3 regions of the Kitasatospora sp. NPDC048365 genome follow, and region 1 is predicted to be linked to each of the others. Evidence: riboswitches for the same ligand, from Rfam matches in the RefSeq annotation. Region 1 holds a riboswitch; each other region holds the start of a gene.
What was found. Region 1 has a riboswitch for thiamine pyrophosphate ahead of thiC (phosphomethylpyrimidine synthase ThiC). Riboswitches for the same ligand answer to the same signal wherever they lie in the genome.

Region 1 (3,268 bases):
CCTGGACGGGCTCTCCCGGGACACCCTGGATCTCCTGCCGGAGCTGGTGACTCTGACCGTCTCCGACCGAACCCATCGATGGGCCGTCGAGGCGATCGACCTGCGGGAGATCGTCCAGGACCAGCAAGCCCCCGGAGAAACCTCGTCGGCCGCCAACGTCTGACAGGCCGAGCGCCGCGCCGGGAAGCCCCCTCCTGCCTCCCGGTGCGGCGCCGCTGCGAGCCGTGCTGTCAGTCAGCCAGCGGCAAGTAGACGCGGTTGCCCTGGGCGGCGAACTCCTCGGACTTGGCCTGCATGCCGGCGAGGGCTTCCGCGTCGAAGTCGCTGGCGACGGCGCTGGAGCCGTCGCCGTGCTCGTCGCGGATCTTCTGGGAGATCTTCATCGAGCAGAACTTGGGCCCGCACATGGAGCAGAAGTGCGCGGTCTTGGCCGGTTCGGCGGGAAGGGTCTCGTCGTGGAAGGCGCGGGCGGTCTCCGGGTCGAGGGCCAGGTTGAACTGGTCCTCCCAGCGGAATTCGAAGCGGGCGTCGGAGAGGGCGTCGTCCCAGTCGCTGGCGCCGGGGTGACCCTTGGCGAGGTCGGCGGCGTGGGCGGCGATCTTGTAGGTGATGACGCCGGTCTTGACGTCGTCCCGGTTCGGCAGGCCCAGGTGCTCCTTGGGCGTGACGTAGCAGAGCATCGCCGTGCCCCACCAGGCGATCATCGCCGCGCCGATGCCGGAGGTGATGTGGTCGTAGCCGGGGGCGACGTCGGTGGTGAGCGGGCCGAGGGTGTAGAACGGCGCCTCGTCGCAGATCTCCTTCTGGAGATCCATGTTCTCCTTGATCTTGTTCATCGCGACGTGGCCAGGGCCCTCGATCATCACCTGGACGTCCCGGTCGCGGGCGATCCGGCCGAGTTCCCCGAGCGTCTGCAGCTCGGCGAACTGGGCCTCGTCGTTGGCGTCCGCGGTGGAGCCGGGCCGCAGGCCGTCACCGAGCGAGAAGGTGACGTCGTACGCCGCGAGGATGTCGCAGAGCTCCTCGAAGTTGGTGTAGAGGAAGTTCTCCTGGTGGTGCGCGAGGCACCAGGCGGCCATGATCGAGCCGCCGCGGGAGACGATGCCGGTCTTGCGACGGGCCGTCAGCGGGACGTACCGCAGCAGCACGCCGGCGTGCACGGTCATGTAGTCGACGCCCTGCTCGCACTGCTCGATGACGGTGTCCCGGTAGACCTCCCAGGACAGTTCCTCGGCCTTGCCGTCGACCTTCTCCAGGGCCTGGTAGAGCGGCACGGTGCCGATCGGCACGGGGGAGTTGCGCAGGATCCACTCGCGGGTGGTGTGGATGTTGCGGCCGGTGGAGAGGTCCATGACCGTGTCGGCGCCCCAGCGGGTGGCCCAGGTCATCTTCTCGACCTCCTCCTCGATGGAGGAGGTGACGGCCGAGTTCCCGATGTTGGCGTTGATCTTCACCAGGAAGTTGGTGCCGATGATGGCCGGCTCGACCTCGGGGTGGTTCACGTTCAGCGGGATCACCGCGCGGCCGCGGGCCACCTCGGAGCGGACGTACTCCGCCTCCATGCCCTCCCGGAGCGCGATGAACTCCATCTCGGGGGTGATGATCCCCCGCTTGGCGTAGGCGAGTTGGCTGACGGCGGCACCGTCGCGGCCGCGCAGCGGGCGGCGCGGGCGGCCGGGGAAGACGGCGTCCAGGTTGCGCAGGTTGCCGCCGCGCGGGGCGGTGTGCTTGATGCCGTCGTCCTCGGGACGGGGCTCGCGGCCCTCGTACTCCTCGACGTCGCCGCGCTGGCGGATCCACGGGTCGCGCAGCGCGGGCAGTCCGCGCCGTACGTCGGGCTCGTAGGCGGGGTCGGTGTACGGGCCGGAGGTGTCGTACAGCGGCACCGAGCGGCCGTTGGTCAGCAGCACTTCACGGTAGGGGACCCGCAGGTCCGGGCGGCTGCCCTCGCGGTACGCCTTGCGCCACGCGGGGGTCGGGTAGCCGGTCGCGGCGCTGCTGACAGCGGACTGGGCAGACTGCGGCTGTGCATCGAACGTGGTCATCTGACCTCTACTCCCTACGCCGGCATTACCCGGTCAGGTTCCTGCGGTCGACGCAGCGGTCGACACGTCCGTCGACGTGCCGTTCAGCGTCCTCTCAGCCCGGTGCTCCGAGCTCCCGTGTCCTGCGAGCGCAGGACGCCTGACACCGTAGCCGGAGGTTCCCGCCGAGGTCCAGGCAGCGTTTCAGCCACCGGACACCCCCGCGCGCCGCGGCCCCCGGTGGCGCTCAACAACCCCGGGAGTGTGTATCGTCCACGCGCGCAACACGGTTCGCCCACTCACCACCGGCGGGCCGCATGCCCGTTTCCGTCAGATCCTGGGGGGATCCACCCATGCGTTCCATCCGTCTGCCGGCCGTCTCGACGGCCCTGGCGACCGCGGTGCTCGGCCTGGGCGCCGGTGCCGCGTCCGCGACGGCGGCACCGAAGCTGCCGTGCTTCGGCGGCATCCAGCACCACCCCGAGCTCACCACCGGCTGGCCGGGCTTCCCGGCGCAGCTGGTCAAGGGCGGTCCGGCCGTCGAGTCGACCGTGACGTTCAAGAACACCGCGGGGCGCGAGGTCAAGGACTTCCGGATCTCGCTGTACGTCGCCTACCTGCACGCCCCGCTGCCGGCCGGCTCGTTCGCGGTCGAGCTCAAGGCTCCGGGCGGTGACTGGAAGAAGGTCGACTTCGGCACCGGCGACTTCTCCTCCATCATCAACTCCGGGATGTACCAGCTGCCGAAGGACGCCACGCTGACGCTGGGGCTGCGCATCGCGGCCACCTCCGCGGCGCCGGTCGGCAACTACCAGACCACGGAGAGCGGCGGGTCGGCGGTCCTGGACGAGGACACCGACACCTTCCTCACGGAGGCGTCCGCGCAGCAGCCCGCCGCCAAGCAGGACGGCACCGGCGTCTGCACGCAGTACGTGGGCTACGGCACCCACGACTTCGCCGTGGTCGACAGCGCCTCGACGGCGACCGCGACGCCCACCCGCACGGCGACGGCCACCGCCGGCGCGCCGACCACCCCGGCCGCCACCCCGACCACGGCGGCCCCGACCACGGCCGCCGGGACCACGCAGGCCGCCCGCCGGGGCGCCGAGCTCGCCGAGACCGGCGCGAGCAGCACCGTGCCGGTCGCGGTCGGCGGCGCCACCGCCCTGGTCCTCGGCGGCGGCATCCTGGTGGCGCTGCGCCGCCGCCGGGGCTCGCACAGCTGATCCGCCGGTTCCCCCGAT
Region 2 (3,268 bases), on a different contig from region 1:
ACCTGAAGCGACTTGTTCTCGCCGCGCCGGACGGCCAACAGGGTGCCGGACTTCACCATCTCCCGGACCTGGGTGACCACGACACCCCACTGTTCGGAGATGTCGGGGAGGTACATCCACGCGGGGACCAGGGCGTCAATCTTGGGATCGATCTCACTCACGGGACCCAGCCTACCCACGTGGAGCCCGTCAACCGGCCGTGGCCGCCTTGAGCTGCACGCCCGGGTCGGCGGCGAGCGCCCGGTCGAGGACCGCGCCGCGGTCGATCAGCCTGCGGGCCTGGTTGAGGTCGCGCGGCCGGTCGACGGCCAGCATCCCGACCAGCGCGCCGCCGCGCAGCCACAGCACCGCCCAGGCGGGGTCGGCCGCCGAGCCGCGCCAGAGCAGTTCGTCGGCGTCCGCGTGCCGCCCGGCGTACTGCACCATCCGCCCGAACTGCTCGGACCAGAAGTACGGCACCGGGTCGTACGGGGCGTCGGAGCCCAGCAGCGAGGCGGCGACCGCGCCGCCGGACTGCAGCGCGTGGTCCCAGTGCTGCACGCCGAGCCGGGTGGCGGACCGCGCCGACGGGTACGCGACGCAGTCGCCGGCCGCCCAGACGCCGTCCACCGAGGTGCGCAGCCGCTCGTCGACCAGGATCGCGCCGCCGGCGTCGAGTTCGACGCCGCTGCCGGCGAGCCAGCCGGTGGCGGGGCGGGCGCCGATGCCGACGACCACCTCGTCGGCGGCCAGCCGGGTGCCGTCGGTGAGCAGCACCGCGCCGGGTTCGACGGACGCGACGCCGACCCCGCAGCGCAGTTCGGCCCCGGCGGCGGCGTACCAGTCGGCCATCAGCGCGCCGAGTTCGGCGGGCAGCGCGCCGGGCAGCGGTGCCGGGCCGGCCTCGACCACGGTGACCTCGCAGCCGAGCTGCCGGGCGACGGTCGCCGTCTCGGCGCCGATCCAGCCCGCGCCGACGAGCACGATCCGGCGGCCGGGGGTGAGCAGGGCGCGCAGGGCGAGCGCGTCGTCGACGGTCCGCAGGATGTGCGTCCCGGTGGCGCCGGGCAAGTCGCGGGCCTCGGCGCCGGTGGCGATCACCAGGCCGTCGTAGGGGACGTCCCCGGCGTCGGTGCGCAGCACGCCCGGGTCCAGGCCGACCGCCCGGCGGTCGGTGAGCAGCTCGATGCCGAGGTGCTCCCAGTCGATGTCGAAGGTGGTGGCGTCGGCCTTGCCGAGCAGCACGTCCTTGGAGAGCGGCGGCCGGTCGTAGGGGCGGTGCGGTTCGTCCCCGACCAGGGAGATCCGGCCCTGCCAGCCGCCCTGCCGCAGGCCGAGCGCGGCCTGCGCGCCCGCCATTCCGGCGCCGACGACGACCACCCTGTCCGTTCGGTTCAGCTCTGCCACGCCGCTCACCCTACCGAGCCGGTGTCCACCCCTCGTACGCGCCTTCAGCACGCCCTCGGCCCGGCGTTATGGTGGGAGCCACAACTCCACGGGAGCCCGGTGCACCGGGCTGAGAGGCGGGCTGGAGCGGCCCGCGACCGTCCGAACCTGATCCGGGTCATACCGGCGAAGGGAGCTGAAGAGCCTTGGCACGGACCGACACCGACGTCCTGGTGGTCGGCGGCGGCATCATCGGCCTCGCGGTCGCGTGGCGCACCGCGCAGCGCGGCCTCGCCGTCACCGTGGTCGACCCGCACCCGGGCGGCGGCGCCGCACAGGTCGCGGCGGGCATGCTGGCCCCGGTCACCGAGCTGCAGTACGGCGAGGAGCCGCTGCTGCACCTGGGCATGGCGTCCAACGCCCGGTACGCCGACTTCGCCGCCGAGCTGACCGCGCTGACCGGCGTGGACACCGGCTACCGGCGGACCGGCACGCTGGCCGTCGCGCTCGACGCGGACGACCGCGAGGAGCTGCGCGAGCTGCACGCCTTCCACCAGCGGCTGGGCCTGGACTCGCACTGGCTGACCGGCCGCGAGTGCCGGAAGCTGGAGCCGATGCTCGCCCCCGGCGTCCGGGGCGGCCTGCACGTCAAGGACGACCACCAGGTGGACGGCCGCCGGCTGGCCCGCGCCCTGGTGGCGGCCTGCGAGCGGACGGGCGTGCGGCTGCTGGCCGCCGAGGCCGCCGAGCTGCTGGTCGACGGCGGCCGGGCGACCGGCGTCCGGCTGGCCGACGGCGGCGCCGTGCACGCGGCGCAGCTGGTGCTCGCGGCCGGCTCCCGCAGCCACCTGCTGCCCGGCCTGCCGGACGGGGTGCTGCCGGCGATCCGCCCGGTCAAGGGCCAGGTGCTGCGGCTGCGCATCCCGGAGATGTACGCGCCGTTCCTGTCCCGCAACGTCCGGGCGGTGGTGCGCGGGCAGCACATCTACCTGGTGCCGCGCGCCGACGGCGAGCTGGTGATCGGCGCGACCAGCGAGGAGCAGGGGTACGACACCCAGGTGACCGCCGGCGGGGTGTACGAGCTGCTCCGCGACGCCCACGAACTGGTGCCGGGCATCACCGAGTTGCCGCTCGCCGAGACCAACGCGGGCCTGCGGCCCGGCTCCCCCGACAACGCGCCGCTGCTCGGCCCGACCGCGCTGCCCGGCCTGGCCGCCGCCACCGGCCACTACCGCAACGGGGTGCTGCTCACCCCGGCCACCGGCGACCTGCTCGCCGACTACCTGGCCACCGGCACCGTCCCCGACCTGGCCGCCGCCTTCTCCCCCGACCGCTTCTCAAAGGCCCTGGCATGAACGAGATCTCACTGACCGTCAACGGCGAACGGCGCACGCTGTCCGCCGCGGCCACCCTCGCCGAGGTGGTGGCCGAACTGAGCGGCGCCAACACCGGGGTGGCGGCGGCGCTCAACGAGGCCGTGGTGCCCCGCGGTTCGTGGCCGGCCACGGCGCTGGCCGAGGGCGACCGGATCGAGATCCTGACCGCAGTCCAGGGAGGCTGACCCCGATGGCCGACGACCTTCTCACCATCGCCGACACCACCTTCGCCTCCCGGCTGATCATGGGCACCGGCGGCGCCCCCAGCCTGGAGGTGCTGGAGCAGGCCCTGCAGGTGTCCGGGACGGAGCTGACCACCGTGGCGATGCGCCGGGTGAACGCCTCCACCCAGGGCTCGGTCCTGGACGTGCTGTCCCGCAACGCGATCCGGGTGCTGCCGAACACGGCCGGCTGCTACACCGCCGGCGAGGCGGTGCTGACCGCCCGCCTCGCCCGCGAGGCGCTGGGCACGGACTGGGTCAAGCTGGAGGTGATCGCCGACGAGCGCACCCTGCTGCCCGACCCGA
Region 3 (3,268 bases), on a different contig from region 1:
GGCGTTCATGTAGGACGCCTGGGCGCCGGTCTCGTCGCCGGAGGCGACGGGGCGGTCCTTGGCGCTGATGATGCCGGTGGTGACGGTGCCTTCGAGGCCGTACGGGGCGCCGATGGCGATGGTGGCGTCACCGATGGCGACCTTGTCGGAGTCGCCGAGCGGCAGCGGGGTGAGCTTGCCGGTGGGCGGGTTGTCGAGCTTGACGACGGCGACGTCGTAGCCCTGGGCGCGGCCGACCACGGAGGCCGAGTAGGACGAGCCGTCGGAGAACTTGACGGTCAGTTTGCCGCCGTCGGCCGCGGGGGCGACCACGTGGTTGTTGGTGAGGATGTGGCCCTCGGTGTCGAAGACGAAGCCGGTGCCGGTGCCAGACTCGCTGGAGCCCTGGGCCTTGATGGTGACGGTGCTGGGCAGGGCCTTGGCGGCGATGCCGGCGACGGAGCCGGGGGCGCGGTCGAGGTTCTGCTTGCTGTCGCCGACGGAGACGGTGGTGCTGGTGTGGCTGTTGCCACCCGCGGAGCTGCTGCCGCCGTCACGACTGGCGGCGCCGATCGCGCCGCCGACCAGGCCGGCCACCAGGGCGACCGCGGCGACCAGGGCGATCAGGCCGCCGCGCTTGCGGCCGGGCTGCGGGCCGCCGGGCGCGGGGGTGCCCCAGGCGGACGGGTACTCGGGGGTGCCGGAGCCGCCGCCCGCGCCGTGGCCCCAGCCGCCGAGCGGCTGGCCGGCGCCGAAGGGGTGGTGCGGCTCACCGGGAGCGGCCGGAGCGGCGGGGTGAGCACCGGGCGCCGGCTGGGCGAACGCGGCGGTGTCGGCGGTCGGCGAAACAGGCGCGCCGGGCGCAGCGGGTACGGCCGGCGCAGCGGGTGCGGCCGGCGCGGCGTACGGATTGGCGGGCTGCTGCGGCGCACCCTCGGCCGGTCGGGCGTACGGGTCGGCCGGCGGCTGCGAAGCGGCGGGTGCCACCGGGGCGGCGGGCGCGGCCGGGACGGCCGGCGGCGGGGCGTCGATGTACGACGGCTGCCCGGCCGGGGCGCCAGGGGCGGCGGGCGCGGCGGGGGCGGTGGGCTCCGGGCTGTCGGCCTTCGCGAGCGAGGGCGCGGCGGGCGCGGCCGGGGCCGCGGGGGCGGCGGGCGCGGGCGGGACGACCGGCGGCGGGGCGTCGATGTACGACGGCGGCGCGGTGTCGGGAGCGGGAGCAACGGCCTCGGAGCCGGTGGAGCTCTGCTGCTCCTCCGGCCCGGTGGAACCACTCGCGTGCTCGGTGCTCACGGACGACCTCCATAGCTGACAGGACCTTGGCCCATAGTTTTTCGCATAGCCGGTTGGGGCGCCGTAAGCGGCCTCCTGAAGAATCCATGAGAAGGCTTAGGCGCCGCTGACAACCCCTGCCGGTGGTCCCGGGATACGGACGGGTACCCCCTTGGCCTTGGCACTCTCCCCGCCTGGCGTTAGCCTGTCGCCCTTGTAACCGAAGAATCGCGGGAGCTTGGACCAACCAGGCTGAGAGTGCACCGGTTCGACCGTATGCCATGGCGGTGACGCCAGGGCGGTCGAGGGGGTGCAGACCGCCGGAACCTGTCCGGGTAATGCCGGCGTAGGGAGTATCGGCCATGACGGCTGTTTCGCCTGCCCCAATTTCCGAAGAGACCTCGTCGGCGCGTGCCGAGGCGCCGCTGGTGCTGGACACCGCGCCGCCGCGCACCCTCGACTTCCGGGCGCTGTTCGCGCTCTGGGCCAACCTCGGGGTGTCGCTGATCGGCTTCACCTCGGCGGCGACGGTGCTGGGGGCGCCGGGCCAGGAGCTGGGCTTCGCGGCGGCGGTGACGGCGATCGTCGCCGGTACCGCGATCGGTACCGCGATGCTCGGTGTGGCGGCGCTGATCGGTACCCGGACCGGCGCTCCGGCGATGGCGGTGCTGCGCGGTCTGTTCGGCACCCGGCTGTCGTACGTGCCGACGGTGCTGAACATCCTGCAGTGCATCGGCTGGGGCGTGTACGAGCTGATGGTGATCGCCTGGGGTGCCCAGACGGTGGCCGGGACCGAGGGCTGGCGCTGGCTGTTCGTGGTGCTGGCGGGTGCGCTGACCACGGTGCTGACCATCTGGCCGCTGGGTGCGATCGCGGTGCTGCGCAAGTACGTGGCGATCGCGGTGGGCGTGGCGATGGTGTACTTCACGGTCCAGCTGGGCCGGCAGGGCTTCCCGGACCCGGGCGCGGGCAACTGGAACGGCTTCCTGAAGGCGACCGACGCGATCATCGCGGTGTCGATCTCGTTCGTGCCGCTGGCCGCGGACTACACCCGGCACGCGCGGACCACGCGGTCCTCGTTCTGGGGGACGTTCTCCGGCTACACCGTGGCGCAGGTGTGGTGCTACGTGCTGGGCCTGATCGCGCTGCTGCAGTCCGGCGGCGACCCGGAGAAGATCTTCTCCTCGTTCACCGGGGTGGCGGCGGGCTGGGCGTTCCTGCTGGTGCTGGTGGTGCGGGAGACCGACCAGTCGTTCGCGAACGTGTACTCGACCGCGATGTCGGTGCACAACCTGCTGCCGCGGGTGGACCGCCGGGTGCTGACCGGCGGGATCGGCGTGCTGATCACGGTGCTGGCGCTGCAGATCCAGAAGTTCACCGATTCGTACTACGCGTTCCTGGGCCTGATCGGGTCGGTGTTCGTGCCGCTGCTGGCGGTGCTGGCGGTGGACTACTTCTTCGGCGCGGGTCGGCGGGGCTGGGACCTGGGGCAGGACGCGCCGTCCCGCTGGTCGATGCTGCTGCCGTGGGTGCTGGGCTTCGCCACGTACCAGTTCCTGGCGCCGACGGCGATCACCCCCGGGTGGACGGACTTCTGGACGAAGGCGCAGGAGGCGGTGCACTTCACGCCGCAGGCGTGGTCCTCGGCCTCGCTGTTCTCCTTCCTGGTGGCGGGCGTGGTGACCGCCTCGGTGGCGGCGCTGAGCAAGCCGAAGCTCCAGGCCCTCTGACAGGCCCACTGACAGGCCGCTCCGAGGCACTCCGAGGCACTCCGAGGCACTCCGGGGCGGTCTAGGCGCCGGTCGGGGCCGGCTCGGCGCGGGTGAAGGTGCGCCGGTAGTTGCGGGGCGGCACGCCGCGGCGGCGGACGAACTGTTCGCGCAGGACCGCGGCGCTGCCGAAGCCGGAGCGGCGGGCGACATCCTCGACCGGGAGGTCGGTGGTCTCCAGCAGTTCCTCGGCCCGGGCGAGGCGCAGGCCGAGCAGCCAGGCGTGCGGGGTGGTGCCGGTGGCGGCG

Region 2: linked by a shared signal. The riboswitch ahead of thiO (glycine oxidase ThiO) and the one ahead of thiC (phosphomethylpyrimidine synthase ThiC) in region 1 are both predicted to bind thiamine pyrophosphate.
Region 3: linked by a shared signal. The riboswitch ahead of ACGFX4_RS20280 (purine-cytosine permease family protein) and the one ahead of thiC (phosphomethylpyrimidine synthase ThiC) in region 1 are both predicted to bind thiamine pyrophosphate.

Annotation. Positions count from the first base shown of each region.
Region 1 covers NZ_JBICYJ010000006.1:237,875-241,142, forward strand. Annotated here, with positions in the region: gene ACGFX4_RS08820 (hypothetical protein) at 1-163, shown strand, start outside; gene thiC (phosphomethylpyrimidine synthase ThiC) at 231-2,045, opposite strand; TPP riboswitch at 2,040-2,174, opposite strand; gene ACGFX4_RS08830 (LAETG motif-containing sortase-dependent surface protein) at 2,378-3,250, shown strand.
Region 2 covers NZ_JBICYJ010000014.1:32,527-35,794, forward strand. Annotated here, with positions in the region: gene ACGFX4_RS16590 (Rv2175c family DNA-binding protein) at 1-161, opposite strand, end outside; gene ACGFX4_RS16595 (NAD(P)/FAD-dependent oxidoreductase) at 190-1,395, opposite strand; TPP riboswitch at 1,465-1,577, shown strand; gene thiO (glycine oxidase ThiO) at 1,572-2,720, shown strand; gene thiS (sulfur carrier protein ThiS) at 2,717-2,926, shown strand; gene ACGFX4_RS16610 (thiazole synthase) at 2,932-3,268, shown strand, end outside.
Region 3 covers NZ_JBICYJ010000019.1:4,509-7,776, forward strand. Annotated here, with positions in the region: gene ACGFX4_RS20275 (S1C family serine protease) at 1-1,272, opposite strand, end outside; TPP riboswitch at 1,472-1,621, shown strand; gene ACGFX4_RS20280 (purine-cytosine permease family protein) at 1,680-2,981, shown strand; gene ACGFX4_RS20285 (GlxA family transcriptional regulator) at 3,043-3,268, opposite strand, start outside.